2 regions of the Tumebacillus amylolyticus genome follow, and region 1 is predicted to be linked to the other one. Evidence: a T-box and tRNA genes for the amino acid it is inferred to sense, from the RefSeq annotation. Region 1 holds a T-box; the other holds one or more tRNA genes.
The links. A T-box is a leader RNA that pairs with one kind of tRNA and senses whether it is charged. The one in region 1 lies ahead of JJB07_RS10470 (valine--tRNA ligase), so its partner is inferred to be a tRNA-Val.
Positions count from the first base shown of each region.

Region 1 (7,364 bases):
GCATAGTCTGTTGGAAAGAAAGAATTGCAGAAGAGGGGATGACAGCATGGAAATCGTCTTTGGACCGGAGGGCTGGCGTGGGAGGATGGCAGATGCGCTCACGATCCCAAACGTGCGGATCGTCTCCCAAGCGCTCGCCGACGATCTCTTGGAGCGACAAGCGGAGGAGCAGGGCGTGGTGATCGGATACGACACACGGTTTTTGTCTGACACGTTCGCACGTGTTTGCGCCCAAGTTCTCGCCGCCAACGGCGTCTCCGTCTACTTGCTCGACGATCCGACGCCGACGGCCCTTCTGTCGTTTGCCGTGCGCTACCACGGAGCTGCCGTCGGCGTGATGGTCTCGGGCGGCCATCGTGCGCCGGAATGGAACGGTCTCGCGTGGAAAGGCCCGCACGCAGGCCCGATCATGACCAGCGAACTGAAGTACCTCGCCGCCAAAGTGGGCAAAACGCCGCCGCGCACGATGGAATTCGAGCAAGCTCTCGAGCAAGAACGGGTTCGCTACGCCAATTGTGACGAGCCGTACGTCCATCATCTGCTTCGTCTGCTCTCCCTCTCCGCACGAAAAAAGCGTCGTCTCCACATTGTCGTCGACGCGATGCACGGCGCAGGCGGCGCTTTGCTTGCGACTGCGTTCGAGGAATTGGGCAGTGATGTCACGAAGATGCGCATGCGTCACGATCCGCTGTTTGGCGGAATCATGCCCGATCCGACGGTCGACGAGTACCTGATTCCCTTGCAGGAAAAAGTCGTGGAGTCCGGGGCGAGCTTCGGGTTGGCCGTTTCCGGAGACGGTGCCCGGATCGCGGCGGTTGATGAGAAGGGACGGGTCGTGAGCGGCCAGGACCTTTTTTCGTTGGTGGCGTTGCATCTGTTGCGCGAGCGCGGGTGGGCAGGGAGTCTGGTGAAAACATCGGAGGTCTCGAAAAAAATCGAGAAGCTCGGCAATCGCTTCGACCAGCGGGTGCGCGAAGTGGGGAAGGGCTTCAAAAAAGTACAGGACCGTGTCCAACGCGAAGATGTGCTGATTGCGGGCGAAGGCAACGGCAGTCTGATCATCCCCCGCCACATGCCGGAGCGGGACGGCGCGTTCGTGGGTGTGCTTTTGTTGGAGCATCTCTTGTGGACGGAGAAGGGTTTGCGAGAGGCTTTGGATGAAATGGAAAACATTGTGGAATACTAGACGTTACATGCCAAGGGTTGCATGCCCTTGGTCTTTTTATTATGATCAAAACTGACGCAAGAGAGCGAGGGAACGTAGATGTTGGACGGCATCGAGATCTTCTTCAATCTGTTGTGGCTGTTTCTGTTGGGTTTTGGAGCGTGGATGACAGTCAAAATTCTGCGCAAACCGGACCCGTTTGACGAGGGGACGGCTGTCGTGGAAGACGAGGAATAGGGGGACTTGCCATGATGCAACGCGTCCGCTGGGCGTGGGGGAATCTGTGGCGCAAACCGCTGCGGAGCTCTCTCTTGGTGGCAAGTACAGCGATCACCGCCGCGATCCTGTTCCTGAGCTACTTTTTCCTCCTGAGCGTCGACAAAAGCCTCACCGCAAGCGAGGCGAGATTCGGGGCTGACGTGATGGTCGTACCGAAAAGCTACAGCGCAGTCGCCGAGCAAGTGATGATCTCCGGCGACGTGTCCCCGTTTTACATGTCGAGTTCCGTGTTGGACAAGCTCCGCCGGATTCCCGAAGTGAAGCAAGTGTCGCCGCAGTTGTTTTTGGCGACGTACTCGGGCGTGTGTTGTCAGATTCAAGGAGACTTCTCCGTCGTTGCGTTCGACCCTGGAAGCGACTTCACGCTCAAAGGGTTCGTGAGTGAAGTGGGACGGTCGCTTACGCCGGATTCGATCTTGATCGGGAGCGAGGCGGGCGGCAAGAACGCGATTGCGGAGATGCGGTACAAGACGTATCACGAGCGATTGAATCTGTTCGGTCATGAATTTGAAGTTGCGCAAGTGTTGTTCCCGACCGGAACGGGGGCGGACAGGACGATTTTCATGTCCTTGGACACAGCGCGGACGCTCGATGTAAAAGCTCCCCAAGACAGTATTTCTGTCGCGCTGGTCAAGACATCGCCCGGCGACGAGGAATATGTGAAACGTCAAATTGAGCGGACGATGCCGGAAGTCGCGGCGGTGACCGGCACGAAGATTCGCGAAACGATCAACCGTCAGTTGCGGCCGATGCGCTTGCTCTCGTATGCGATGATTGGCGTCGTGTTGATGATGGCGGCGTTGCAAGCGATGACGCTTTTTTCGGCGCTGGTTCAGGAGCGAATGCGAGAAATTGGCATGTTCCGCGCGGTCGGGGCCGGAAAGTGGGCGGTGTATCGTTTGATGCTGACCGAAGCCGGGCTCGCTGCGTTCGTCGGCGGCGGGGTGGGGGTGTTTTTGGTGGCGACGACGTTGTTTGACAACCAGTCGTTGATGCTCAAGGCCTTCGCGTTGCCGCTGGTCTTCCCGACGTTTGGCTCGGTGGCGGGGTTGGCTCTGCTGGCGTTGGCTGTGACCGTGGGGATCTCGATGCTGGCGGCTTCCTTGCCAACTCGTCAGATTCTGCGGCGCAATCCCTATGATGCGATCCGAGAGGGGGAGTAGTTCTGATCGAGTTGCTCGGTGTGACGAAATCCTATCAAGGACCGCTCGGGGATGCGAAAGTTCCGTATTCGGAGCGAAAACGGCAGATTCAAGCACTCGCCGGGATCGACCTGCGCATTGAGCGCGGGGATTTTGTGGCGATCATGGGCCCGTCGGGGAGCGGCAAATCAACGTTGCTCTCGATTGTCGGGCTGTTAAGCCAGCCGTCGGAGGGGGCTGTTTTTTTCGACGGTCAAGATGTGACGCAGTTGCGCGAGCGGGAGCGGACGCAACTGCGGGCGGAGCGAGTGGGGTTTGTGTTTCAGTTCCCAAGCCTCGTGAACACGTTGAATGTCAGGGAGAACGTTTTGCTGCCCAAGATGTTGCGAGGAAGGATCACGAAGTCCGACCGCACGCGGGCGGATTCGCTTTTGGCACAAGTTGGGTTGGCAGACCGGGGAGAAGACCGTTCGTACACGTTAAGTGGAGGAGAGCAACGGCGTGTGGCACTGGCCCGCGCCTTGATCGGCGACCCGCCTCTGGTGCTCGCCGATGAGCCGACCGGAGCGCTTGACGAGACGACGGCGGAAGAGATGATGGGCTTGTTCAGCCGCTTGCAAACGGCGGGCAAGACGGTGGTCATGGTGACGCACGATCGCAGTTTGACGCGGTTTGCGAACCGCACCGTGAAGATACAGTCTGGAGTGATTGATCGATGTTCAACGAATTGAATTGGAAACGAATTTTGACGGTAGCAGGGGTTCTGGGGGTCGTGTCGGGGATTATCCCGATGTTCTTCACGCCGGACTTGCTCCTGTCGACGCTGCCGGTCGCGATGATGTTCGCGATCTACTTCATCGTACAGAAAGTCACGAACCGCCGCTTTACGCACGGCATTATCGGGTCGGTGCTGTCTGCGCTGATTTCGTATGTGGTGTATTTCATCTACGTCTACGCAAAACTCGGTGCATCGGAAGGGACGACCGCGTTGAAAAATGCGCTGGTTCAACTTCCGATGCTCGTCGTGATCATCTCCGTATTCGGGACGTTCATTTTCACCAAAACCCATGAATGGACAGAGAAAAAACGCGGAGAGCTCGACGCCAAAGTCGCAGCGAAAAAAGCGAACGAATCCAAGGCACAGGTCAAAGACAAGCATTCCAAAGTCGACAAACCGTATGTCGCGCACGCAACGACCAAGAAATACCGCAACACGAAGAAGAAAAAGAAAAAGTAAAGGAAAGACCGTCGCGGCCGGAGGATGCTGAGACGGTCTTTTTTATTTGTGTGTACTATGGTACTCTACAGTAGTCAGATAAATCGCGCGGAAGGAAGTGGTGGAGATGTACAACCAACAGAACCTGAACTCCAAGAATGAGGGCGTTCGTTTCTGATTCAGCTCACCGGGAACCGAATGCCCCTGTCGTAGTCGAAAACAAGAGAGGGGATTCGTTCATGACGAACCAAACCGCAGTACTCGTAATTGACGCGCAAGTAGGATTAGTAGAAGGACCCAAAGAAATGTATCGCAAGGAAGCCACATTGGAGCGCATCCAATCTGTGCTGACGAAGGCACGCACCGCTCAACTGCCCGTTCTCTACGTCCAAGACGACGATGTCGCCCCCATCAACACACCGGAATGGGAGATCCACCCCGCTGTGGCACCGATCGACGGCGAACCGTCCGTGCGTAAAAAGGCCACGGACGCTTTTTACATGACGGATTTGCATCAAAAATTGTCTGAACTCGGCGTGAACCACCTGATCATCATGGGCTTCAAAACGGAATACTGCATCGATTCCGCTTGCCGCCGTGCAACCACGCTCGGCTATCGCGTGACGCTCGTGAAGGACGCGCACTCCACAACGGACAACGCCGTTCTCACCGCCGAGCAAATTGTCGCCCATCACAACTGCAATTTACACGGCTTGGACAATCTAGAGCAGTACATCCTCGTCGTCCCTGCCGACGAAATTCAATTTTGATCTAAATTCTGTTAAAAAACAGTAGCACCTCTCGACCCGTTTCGTGTATACTATGTATCAAATCAAGCCAAACTACATGTGACTGTGATGGGAAAGAGTAGAGACTGGAAACTTTCAGAGAGGGTGGTTGACCCGCTGCGAGGCCGCCTAAGTGAAATGTCTTGAACGTCGTCCCGGAGTCGTTGCCCTGAACATCCCCGCTTGTGGCGCGGGATCACTAAGGGTGACCGGTGAATCCGTTATCTTCATTTGAGTGCGCCTCTGCTTTTTCTACGAGGCGAACCAAGGTGGTACCGCGGAAGTCACGTCTCTTCCGTCCTTGCTGACGCTACATGCGTCCGAGGACGGAAGGGACTTTTTTATTTTGAGGAGGTCTTCAACATGGAAGAAAAAAACATCCCGAAAATTTACGACCCCAAAGCAGTAGAAACCAAGCTCCACGATTGGTGGCTTGAGAACAACCTGTTCAAAGCGAGTGAAGACAAGCAAGCGCCGACGTACTCCATCGTCATCCCGCCGCCGAACGTCACCGGCAACTTGCACATGGGCCACGCGCTGAACTTGTCCATCCAAGACTCGCTCGTTCGCCGCAAGCGCATGCAAGGCTTCGACACCCTCTGGCTGCCGGGGACCGACCATGCCGGCATCGCGACCCAATCCAAAGTTGAGAAAAAACTGCGCGACGAGCAAGGCCTCTCCCGCTACGATCTCGGCCGCGAGAAGTTCCTCGAAAAAGTCTGGGAATGGAAGGACGAATACGCCGACACCATCCACAAGCAATGGTCGAAACTCGGCATCTCCGTCGACTACTCCCGCGAGCGCTTCACCCTCGACGAAGGTCTCTCCAAAGCGGTTCGCACCGTTTTCGTCAAACTCTACGAAAAAGGCCTGATCTACCGCGGCAACCGCATCATTAACTGGGACCCGGCACAGCGCACCGCGCTTTCTGATATCGAAGTTATCTACCAAGATGTACAAGGGGCTCTCTACCACCTGCAATACCCGCTCACGGACGGAAGCGGCCACATCACCGTCGCCACCACCCGTCCGGAAACGATGCTCGGCGATACCGCCGTCGCCGTTCACCCGGAAGACGAGCGCTATCAACACATGATCGGCAAGACCCTGCTCCTCCCGATCATGAACCGCGAAATTCCGATCATCGCCGACGAATATGTAGACAAAGAATTCGGCTCCGGCGTTGTCAAAATTACTCCGGCACACGACCCGAACGACTTCGAAGTCGGTCTCCGTCATGACCTGCCGCAGATCAACGTCATGGACGAATCCGGCACCCTGAACGAAAACGCCGGCCCGTACCAAGGCCTCGACCGTGCAGATGCTCGTAAAAAAATCGTCAAAGACCTCCAAGACATGGGCGTCCTGATCAAAATTGAAGAACACCTGCACTCCGTCGGGCACTCCGAGCGTTCCGGCGCCGTGGTTGAACCGTACCTCTCCACCCAATGGTTCGTCAAAATGCAACCGCTCGCAGATGCTGCGATTCAAGCACAAAAGGACGAAAAAACGGCCGTCAACTTCGTGCCGGAGCGTTTCGAACGCACCTACCTGCACTGGATCGAAAACATCCGCGACTGGTGTATCTCTCGCCAACTCTGGTGGGGTCACCGCATCCCGGCTTGGTATTGCGAATGCGGCGAGACCGTCGTTTCGATGGACGAAGTCACCGCTTGCCCGAAGTGCGGCTCGCACAACCTCAAGCAAGACGAAGACGTTCTCGACACTTGGTTCTCCTCCGGTCTCTGGCCGTTCTCCACGATGGGTTGGCCGGAACAAACCGAAGACCTCAAGCGCTACTACCCGACCGATGTACTGGTTACGGCGTATGACATCATCTTCTTCTGGGTGGCGCGCATGATCTTCACCGCGCTGGAGTTCACCGAAGAGAAACCGTTCACCGACGTGCTCATCCACGGTCTGATCCGTGATCCGGAAGGGCGCAAGATGTCCAAGTCGCTTGGCAACGGGATCGATCCGCTCGAAGTTATCGAGAAGTACGGCACCGACGCGATGCGCTTCATGCTCTTGACCGGTCTGTCGCCGGGCAACGACATGCGTTTCAACTGGGAGCGCGTCGAGATGGGCCGCAATTTCGCGAACAAGATCTGGAACGCATCGCGCTTCGTGATGATGAACCTCGACGAGTCGTTCACCTACGAAGGCATCAACGAGAACTCCAAACTCGGCATCGCTGAAAAATGGATTCTGCACCGCCTGAACGAGACGGCTCGCGAAGTAAATGAGCGCATGGACAACAACTACGACATCGGCGGCGCCGGCACTGCGCTGTATGAGTTCCTCTGGAACGAATACTGCGACTGGTACATCGAGTTGGCAAAAATGCCGCTCAACGGCGAAGACGAAGCGGCGAAGAACACCACGAAAAACGTTCTCGTCTACGTCCTCGACCAAGCGCTGCGCCTCCTGCATCCGTTCATGCCGTTCCTGACCGAAGAGATCTGGCAGCACCTGCCGTCCACGCAAGCGGGCACGTCGATCATGACCGCGAAGTACCCGGAATTCACCGAGCAACTCGCAGACTCTACTTCTGAGCGCGAAATGTCTCTCTTCATTGATATCATTCGTTCGATCCGCAACACCCGCGCCGAGTTGAACGTTCCGATGTCCCGCAAAATCACGTTGCTGATCAAAGCGAAGGACGCAGCCACCGAAGAAATTCTCAAGCGCGGCGAGTCCTACCTCGTTCGCTTCTGCAACCCGGAAAGCCTGACGATCGGCACAGACCTCACCGCGCCGGAGAAAGCAGTCTC
Region 1 is NZ_JAEQNB010000003.1:67,009-74,372, reverse strand. Features, by position in the region: gene JJB07_RS10500 (phosphohexomutase domain-containing protein) at 47-1,186, shown strand; gene JJB07_RS10495 (hypothetical protein) at 1,265-1,402, shown strand; gene JJB07_RS10490 (ABC transporter permease) at 1,414-2,607, shown strand; gene JJB07_RS10485 (ABC transporter ATP-binding protein) at 2,628-3,317, shown strand; gene JJB07_RS10480 (hypothetical protein) at 3,302-3,823, shown strand; gene JJB07_RS10475 (cysteine hydrolase family protein) at 4,042-4,572, shown strand; T-box leader at 4,648-4,896, shown strand; gene JJB07_RS10470 (valine--tRNA ligase) at 4,954-7,364, shown strand, end outside.

Region 2 (7,364 bases), on a different contig from region 1:
CGGGGGAGAGCGGAGGGCGAATTTCTCGTCGTCTCGACGTATGGCGGCGAAATTCCCGTGGAGACACGCCCGCAAGATGCGCGCGGCGGCGGAGTTGTGGATGTGATTTCGCTTTCGTTGCGCGCGGCGCTTTTACAAGCCAATCGACCGGCGCTCGACGGGCCGATGATCCTCGACGAGCCGGGAAAGCACGTGTCCGAAGAGTACAGCCGCCCGGTGGCGGAGTTTTTGAAACAGCTCTCCACGGCGTTTGGACGGCAGATCATTATGGTTACGCACAACCAGCATTTGGCAAGTTCGGGAGATAGTAGTTACATGGTCGAGATGCGTTCCGGGAAAAGCTATGTACGAGTCTTTCAAGGAGTGGAGCAGGCCTGAGCCGATCCCTCCCGAAAGGAGTGGACGCATTGGATACGATGGGACGTCATGTTATCGCGGAGTTGTGGGATTGTGATCCGGCGCTCCTCAATGACATCGAACAAGTCGAGAAGATCATGGTCAACGCGGCGATCGAGTCGGGCGCCGAAGTTCGCGAAGTCGTGTTTCACAAGTTCACGCCGCTGGGTGTGAGCGGGGTCGTCGTGATCTCCGAGTCGCACTTGACGATCCACAGTTTCCCCGAGCACAAGTACGCAAGCATCGACGTGTACACCTGTGGGGACCGAATCGACCCGAAGGTTGCGTCCGAGTACATCGCGCGCGGTCTGCGGGCCAAGAAGCAGGAAACCGTGCAGTTTGCGCGGGGGATGGGCAAGTTGAAAGTAGAGGAACAGTCGGTGGAAGCGCCGGCTGAAGAGTCTGTTCGGTCGTGAGAAACTCTCTGCGGAGAGTTTCTCTTTTTTTACAGCGAAAAAGTGTTGCTTTTGTCTGGGGAGCATGATATTATAACTTCTGTCGCCAGCGAATGACACGCTGAACGACGAGAGATTTAACCACGTGGGGAATTAGCTCAGTGGTAGAGCACTGCGCTGGCAGCGCAGGGGTCAGGGGTTCAAGTCCCCTATTCTCCACCATTTTCACCAATTTCGTTTCACCTGCATAACCTTATCTGGAGCTGTGGTGTAGTGGCCTAACATGTCCGCCTGTCACGCGGAAGACCGCGGGTTCGAATCCCGTCAGCTCCGCCATTTCAAATGGCTCGGTAGCTCAGTTGGTAGAGCAGTGGACTGAAAATCCACGTGTCGGCGGTTCGACTCCGTCCCGAGCCACCATTGTTTTTTCAAAAAGTGAATACCGGTATGCGGAAGTGGCTCAGGGGTAGAGCATCGCCTTGCCAAGGCGAGGGTCGCGGGTTCGAATCCCGTCTTCCGCTCCATTTCTGGTGGTATAGCCAAGTGGTAAGGCGTAGGTCTGCAAAACCTTGATCACCGGTTCAAATCCGGTTACCACCTCCAGTTTCTTTGCGGTCATAGCTCAGTTGGTAGAGCACCACCTTGACATGGTGGGGGTCACAGGTTCGAGTCCTGTTGATCGCACCAATTATGATGGTGGCATAGCCAAGTGGTAAGGCGTAGGTCTGCAAAACCTTGATCCCCGGTTCAAATCCGGGTGTCACCTCCAATTTCTTCTGCGGTCATAGCTCAGTTGGTAGAGCACCACCTTGACATGGTGGGGGTCACAGGTTCGAGTCCTGTTGATCGCACCAAACGCAAACGCTCCTTCATTCGTTTCCAAACGAGTGAGGGAGCGTTTTTTTTTTGTACAAAAAAACTGTATTTTTTTCACTGGTTAACATTTACTTTTACATAGAAATCTGGTAAATTTTTTATATGATAATAGTTTAGATATGAGAGGAGTTAAAAGAAATGGATATGAAAAAATGGCTAACACCCGCCGCAGCTCTGTTGCTCGCGTCGGCGTTCGTCCTGCCGTCAGCAGCGTTTGCAGAAAGCAAGCAACCGAAAGCGAACGGACACATCACCCAGGCAACAGGCGCAGGCGTCACCCTCAAAGGGGGCAAAGCTGCCAACGTGAACGGGTTCCAATCGGTAGACCCCTCGCACTTCAAAACCAAACTTCCCAAGGACAAAGCGAAGAAACCGTCGCTCTCCACGCAAGGCATCACGGCTGCCGACTACGGCAACCACGACCCGAGCACCGCGATCTACCTCGACCTCAACACCCTGTACCAAAACACGATGTCCACAGCAGGCCAACAGGACTGGTACTACTTCTACGCTCCGGATGCAAGCAAACTGACCGCGTTGCTCCCGGCGATGCAAATGGTGGGCGTCGACTACGACCTGCATCTGTTCCACATGAACGACACCACAGGGGCTTTGGAAAATGAACAATATTCCGCATACGGCCCCGGCTCCGACGACCAAGTCGCCATGGTCGCGCAACCGGGCTACTACTTCCTCTGCGTGAACTCAGTGTCAGGCGTCGATGCCAACAACCCGTACCTGTTTGAAGTGGCGCAATCGTACGGCTACGATGCTGCAGAAGCGGACGACAACCTCTGGCAAGCGCGTTCGAAAACCAGCGATTTCAGCGTGCTCGGCAACCTCGACAACGTATTTGACCAAGACTGGGTTCGTTACACCCCGTCGACCACCGAATACGCGAAAGTGACGTTCGACCAGCTTCCGACAGGCTCGAACTACGTCGTCGATATGTTTGCAACCGATGCGAACGGTGCGTTGCAGTCGATGGGCGGTCTCTCGGCGAACACGGCCGGCAAGTTGGCTCTCTCCCAAGGCACAACCTACTACTTCCACGTCGTCTCGACGGGAACGGTTGACCCGGCTGCCAACTACCACCTGCAAGTCAGCCGTCAAACGACGAGAATCGGTCTGAACACGATCGACTCCGATCCGAATATTACCGGCTACGTCAACTATGACAACGGCCCCAGCATGTACAAATGGCGCGTACAGCACTGGATGACCGTCAACGGTTCGATGCGAGATGCGGATGGTCAAGCGATCGCCGGCATGCCGATTACCCTGCTGGTGAACGAGCGCCTCGGACAACAAAGTGCGAACGGCGTCACGGATGCAAGCGGGAACTTCTCGATCTACCTCGCGAACATGAACCCGGCAGTCGGAGACTACTCCTGGTACGGCCCGGTCAGCACGCACTATTACGACATCATCCCGATGGGCCTCGGGTCTCCGATCTCCAATTCCAATGAAACGTACGTCACCACGCTGTACCACTATGCGTACTCGATCTACCACCCGTTTTAAGTTGTAGAAAAACACCGTCCTTCCCGAGCATGTGGAGGACGGTGTTTTTTTGTATTCGACATAAAAAATAGGCATTTCATACTTTTATGTTAATATTTGGAATTAATTAATATGCAAGTTTATGAATTAATTCTTGTCCGAATTTTTGGTGATAGAGTATACTAGGGTTGTTACCAGATGATGAACTTTGTTAAAAGGTAACTTACTTTCTACACCAAACAGATAAAGGGAGGATCACCAAAATGAAAAAAACCAAAGTTCTTGTCCCGACCATGCTGGCGGTTTTCAGTATGGCATTGCTCCCGGCTGCATCCATGGCCGCCCCGGTCTCGAGCAACGCTCACGTTCAACTCAAAGGCAATGAAGCTGTTGCCGCATCCCACGGCACCTTGAAAGCTCACAAAAAATCGACCGACGTCGTCTCCGTCACGCTCGCACTGAACCTGCGCAACGCAGACAAACTCGACGCCTATATTGCAGACCTGTACACCCCGACGTCCTCGAATTACAAGAAATTCCTCACGCCGGACGAATTCCAAGCGAAATTCGGCCCGACGGCTGCTGATGTACAAAAAGTAACCGACTTCGCGACATCCAACGGCCTGACCGTGACCGGCGTTGCGAAAAACAACCAATCCGTCACCGTCTCCGGCTCTGTTCAACAACTGGAAATCGCATTCGGTGTCACGCTCAATGAATACACCAACGCCAAAGGCGAGAACTACTTTGCAAACGCGAACACCCCGTCTGTTCCGTCTGAATTGGCAGGCGTGATCAACTCCGTCACCGGCCTGAACAACGAAGCTCTGCACCACAACAACGCGGGCAAACCGGATCTGCAAACTCCGCATGTCGGCTCCGGCCCGTCCGGTGGATACACCCCGACCGAACTGCGCAGCGCGTATGATGTGGCACCGCTGGCAGGCACGTACAACGGCACGGGTCAAAACGTGGCACTCGTTGAATTCGACGGCTACGTGGGCTCGAACATCACCACTTACTACAACCAATACGGTCTCGGGTCTCCGGCTCCGCAAACGGTTCTCGTCGATGGGTACAGCGGCGCTGCAGGTTCCGGCCAAGGCGAAGTGGAACTCGACATCGAAGTGATCAACGCGATCGCACCGAAAGCACAAGTCTACGTCTACGAAGCTCCGAACAGCGACCAAGGCGAACTGGACATGTACCAAAAAATCGCGAACGACAACACCTCGAAGACCGTCTCGATCTCGTGGGGCCTCTGCGAATCGTCTGCAAACGCTGCGACGATGAACTCTCTGCACAACATCCTCTCGCAGATGGCGGTGCAAGGCCAATCCGTATTTGCAGCGTCCGGTGACGATGGCGCGTACGACTGCGGAACCAAGAAGCTCGACGTTGACAACCCGGCGAACGATCCGTACGTAACCGGCGTTGGCGGCACCAACTTGACGCTGACTTCGGGCAACTACGGTGCAGAAAAAGTATGGTCGAACACCACCCGCAGATACGGCGGCGGCGGCGGTCTGTCCAAAGTCTACACGATGCCGAGCTGGCAAACCGGCCCGGGCGTGCAGAACTCCTACAGCACGGGCTACCGTCAAGTTCCGGACGTCTCGGCTGATGCAGATCCGAACACCGGCTACTCGATCTACTCCGCAGGTTCTTGGACCGTTTACGGCGGCACGTCTTGCGCAGCTCCGCTCTGGGCAGGCATCGCAGCTGTGAACAACCAATACGCAGCAGCTCGCGGCAAAGCAAACCTCGGCCAAGCGAACCCGACCCTCTACAAAATGTTCAACACCACGCAAGCGTACAACGCGTACCACGACATCACCTCCGGTTCCAACTTGTACTACCCGGCAACGGCAGGCTACGACCTGGCGTCCGGCATCGGGACCCCGGATGTGTACAACTTGATCCGCGACATCAACGGCCTGTAAGGCGTGATGGAAAAAAGGAGCTTCCCACGGGAGGCTCCTTTTTTACTGAAGAAATGCTTCACCAAAACTTTCTACCGAAAACCACTTGTACAAGCGTAAGAAATCCTGTATATTAGATTCTGTCACCACGACATTTCATCACTCACGAAACGCTGTCATAGCTCAGTTGGTAGAGCACCACCTTGACATGGTGGGGGTCACAGGTTCGAGTCCTGTTGATAGCACCATACGCGGTCATAGCTCAGTTGGTAGAGCACCACCTTGACATGGTGGGGGTCACAGGTTCGAGTCCTGTTGATCGCACCAATACGCTGTCATAGCTCAGTTGGTAGAGCACCACCTTGACATGGTGGGGGTCACAGGTTCGAGTCCTGTTGATAGCACCAAATAGATTTGGAGAGACGCCGCTCCTTCGCTTTCATGCGAGGGAGAGGCGTTTTTTTGGTCTCCTTCGGTTCCATTCACAGTTTTCTCACAATTTATCGCAATGAAATTCTATTTATGCTATACTTTAGGGGAGGTTTTTGTTGGAAGGGCCCTGACAATGATTCCTCACCTAACAACTGAGACATACATCCTTGGACAATATGATCCTTTAGGAGGTTATTCCAGTGGAAAAAATGTTCGATCTCGACGTTCAAGTAATGTCCGCTGTAAGCGATGTAAGCGATGGTGGAGATCTTTCCGGGTACACGTCGTCCTGTTTTTGCACGATCGCCAGCTGCCGGCCTTAAACGCGTTATTTTGAAAAAAGGGACTCCGTCGAGTCCCTTTTTTTTGCGTCTTCAACACAGTTGGTTGAGCACCACCTAGAATAGGTTGAAGTCATAGCTTCGAATCCTGTTGATAGCACCAAATGGATTTGGAGTAACCGACTCTCCTACGCTTTCATGCGAGGGAGGGGCGTTTTTTTGTGGGGTTAAGGGCAATGATGACGGAAGACGTTAAGGTACTTTATGAGCATTTTCGGGGATAGGTATTCAACTTGCTACTGTTTCCGGTAGAAGCCTGCATGAGCTAGAGTATCATTAAGTTGGTCGTGATGAACTGCTGGTAGTTTCATAATTCGTCCTTGGTGAACTGAATTATGCGAAAAAAGGCGATATAGTACGTGCGGTATGAAGTCCTGCCCAATGTCATACACGAAAAAAAATCGGACAAAAAGTGACATTCAAGCACGCTGATCTTTCGGCGTGTTTTTTGGTCAGCACAGTTTGTTGTGAATGTATCTGCTCTTATGTTAAAACTGTATACACGCTTGTAATCGTTCGGTATAATAATTATTGGAATTACTGATCAATTAGGGTGGGTGTCAGATATGCTAGTAGATAAGTCGCTTTCCATTGGGCAGCGCTTTAAAGAAATACGGATTGAAAAAGGTTTTTCGCAAGAGTCGTTGGCGGATGGACTTTGCCATTTCACTACCGTTAGTAGGATTGAGAACGATCGCAGCTACCCTTCTGCGGCACTTTTGGGTAAACTGGCCGATAAATTAGGCGTTCCTCTACGAGAAATCATGGGTATGCAAGAGCAACAGTTGGAAGCTGACTTTCAGATCGAGATGGTCAGAGTATATATTGAAAAGGCCGATTATAACCATGCCCTCGACCTAATTCAACAATTGGATCAACGCGAAGACCTGTTGGGACATCAACGAGATGGATTAGTAAATTATCGTACAGAATGTCAGTTAAGGGCGGGGATGTTTGAGAAGGCAGTAGAACAACTACTGCCTTTCTTACAAACTCAACAGGTCCAACAAACGATAAGTGATGAGATTTTGTGCGACCTATATAATAAACTCGGGAATGCTCATCATCGTCTAAATGGTTTTGAAAAGGCGTACTCAGCATTTGAACAAGGCTACAGGGTTAGCTTACGTATTGCGGAGTTTGGAGCGATCTCTGCAAGGGTGACGAAAAACTTCGGCTTGGCTTGCGTGCAATTGGGATACAAAGATGACGCCAAAATATATCTTGAGAAGGCTTACTCCTTTTTCGAAAAAGTAGCCGACATGAGGGAAGTTGCAAATACCCTTTTCGATATGGCACGAGCTACGGGAAACACCGAACACATGACACAAGCTCGTTTTTTATTCGAGAGTCTAGAACTGGTGCGAGAGGCAAACCTAGCAAGACAGTACTATGAGTTTCATGTTCGATCCCAAGTTGATTATAAACAAGCAGTTGTGGAGCTTCACCAGATTGCATCGGAGTTTGAAAAAATGGACGATCTCGGTATGAGCTTTTTT
Region 2 is NZ_JAEQNB010000001.1:1,412,239-1,419,602, forward strand. Features, by position in the region: gene JJB07_RS06620 (OLD family protein) at 1-378, shown strand, start outside; gene speD (adenosylmethionine decarboxylase) at 408-812, shown strand; tRNA gene JJB07_RS06630 (tRNA-Ala) at 939-1,013, shown strand; tRNA gene JJB07_RS06635 (tRNA-Asp) at 1,051-1,127, shown strand; tRNA gene JJB07_RS06640 (tRNA-Phe) at 1,136-1,211, shown strand; tRNA gene JJB07_RS06645 (tRNA-Gly) at 1,241-1,315, shown strand; tRNA gene JJB07_RS06650 (tRNA-Cys) at 1,321-1,394, shown strand; tRNA gene JJB07_RS06655 (tRNA-Val) at 1,403-1,478, shown strand; tRNA gene JJB07_RS06660 (tRNA-Cys) at 1,487-1,560, shown strand; tRNA gene JJB07_RS06665 (tRNA-Val) at 1,570-1,645, shown strand; gene JJB07_RS06670 (carboxypeptidase-like regulatory domain-containing protein) at 1,806-3,191, shown strand; gene JJB07_RS06675 (S53 family peptidase) at 3,434-5,113, shown strand; tRNA gene JJB07_RS06680 (tRNA-Val) at 5,265-5,340, shown strand; tRNA gene JJB07_RS06685 (tRNA-Val) at 5,344-5,419, shown strand; tRNA gene JJB07_RS06690 (tRNA-Val) at 5,424-5,499, shown strand; gene JJB07_RS24485 (FDLD family class I lanthipeptide) at 5,734-5,847, shown strand; gene JJB07_RS06700 (helix-turn-helix transcriptional regulator) at 6,432-7,364, shown strand, end outside.
Region 2: it encodes a tRNA-Val, which carries the amino acid that the T-box ahead of JJB07_RS10470 (valine--tRNA ligase) is inferred to sense. The anticodon was not compared.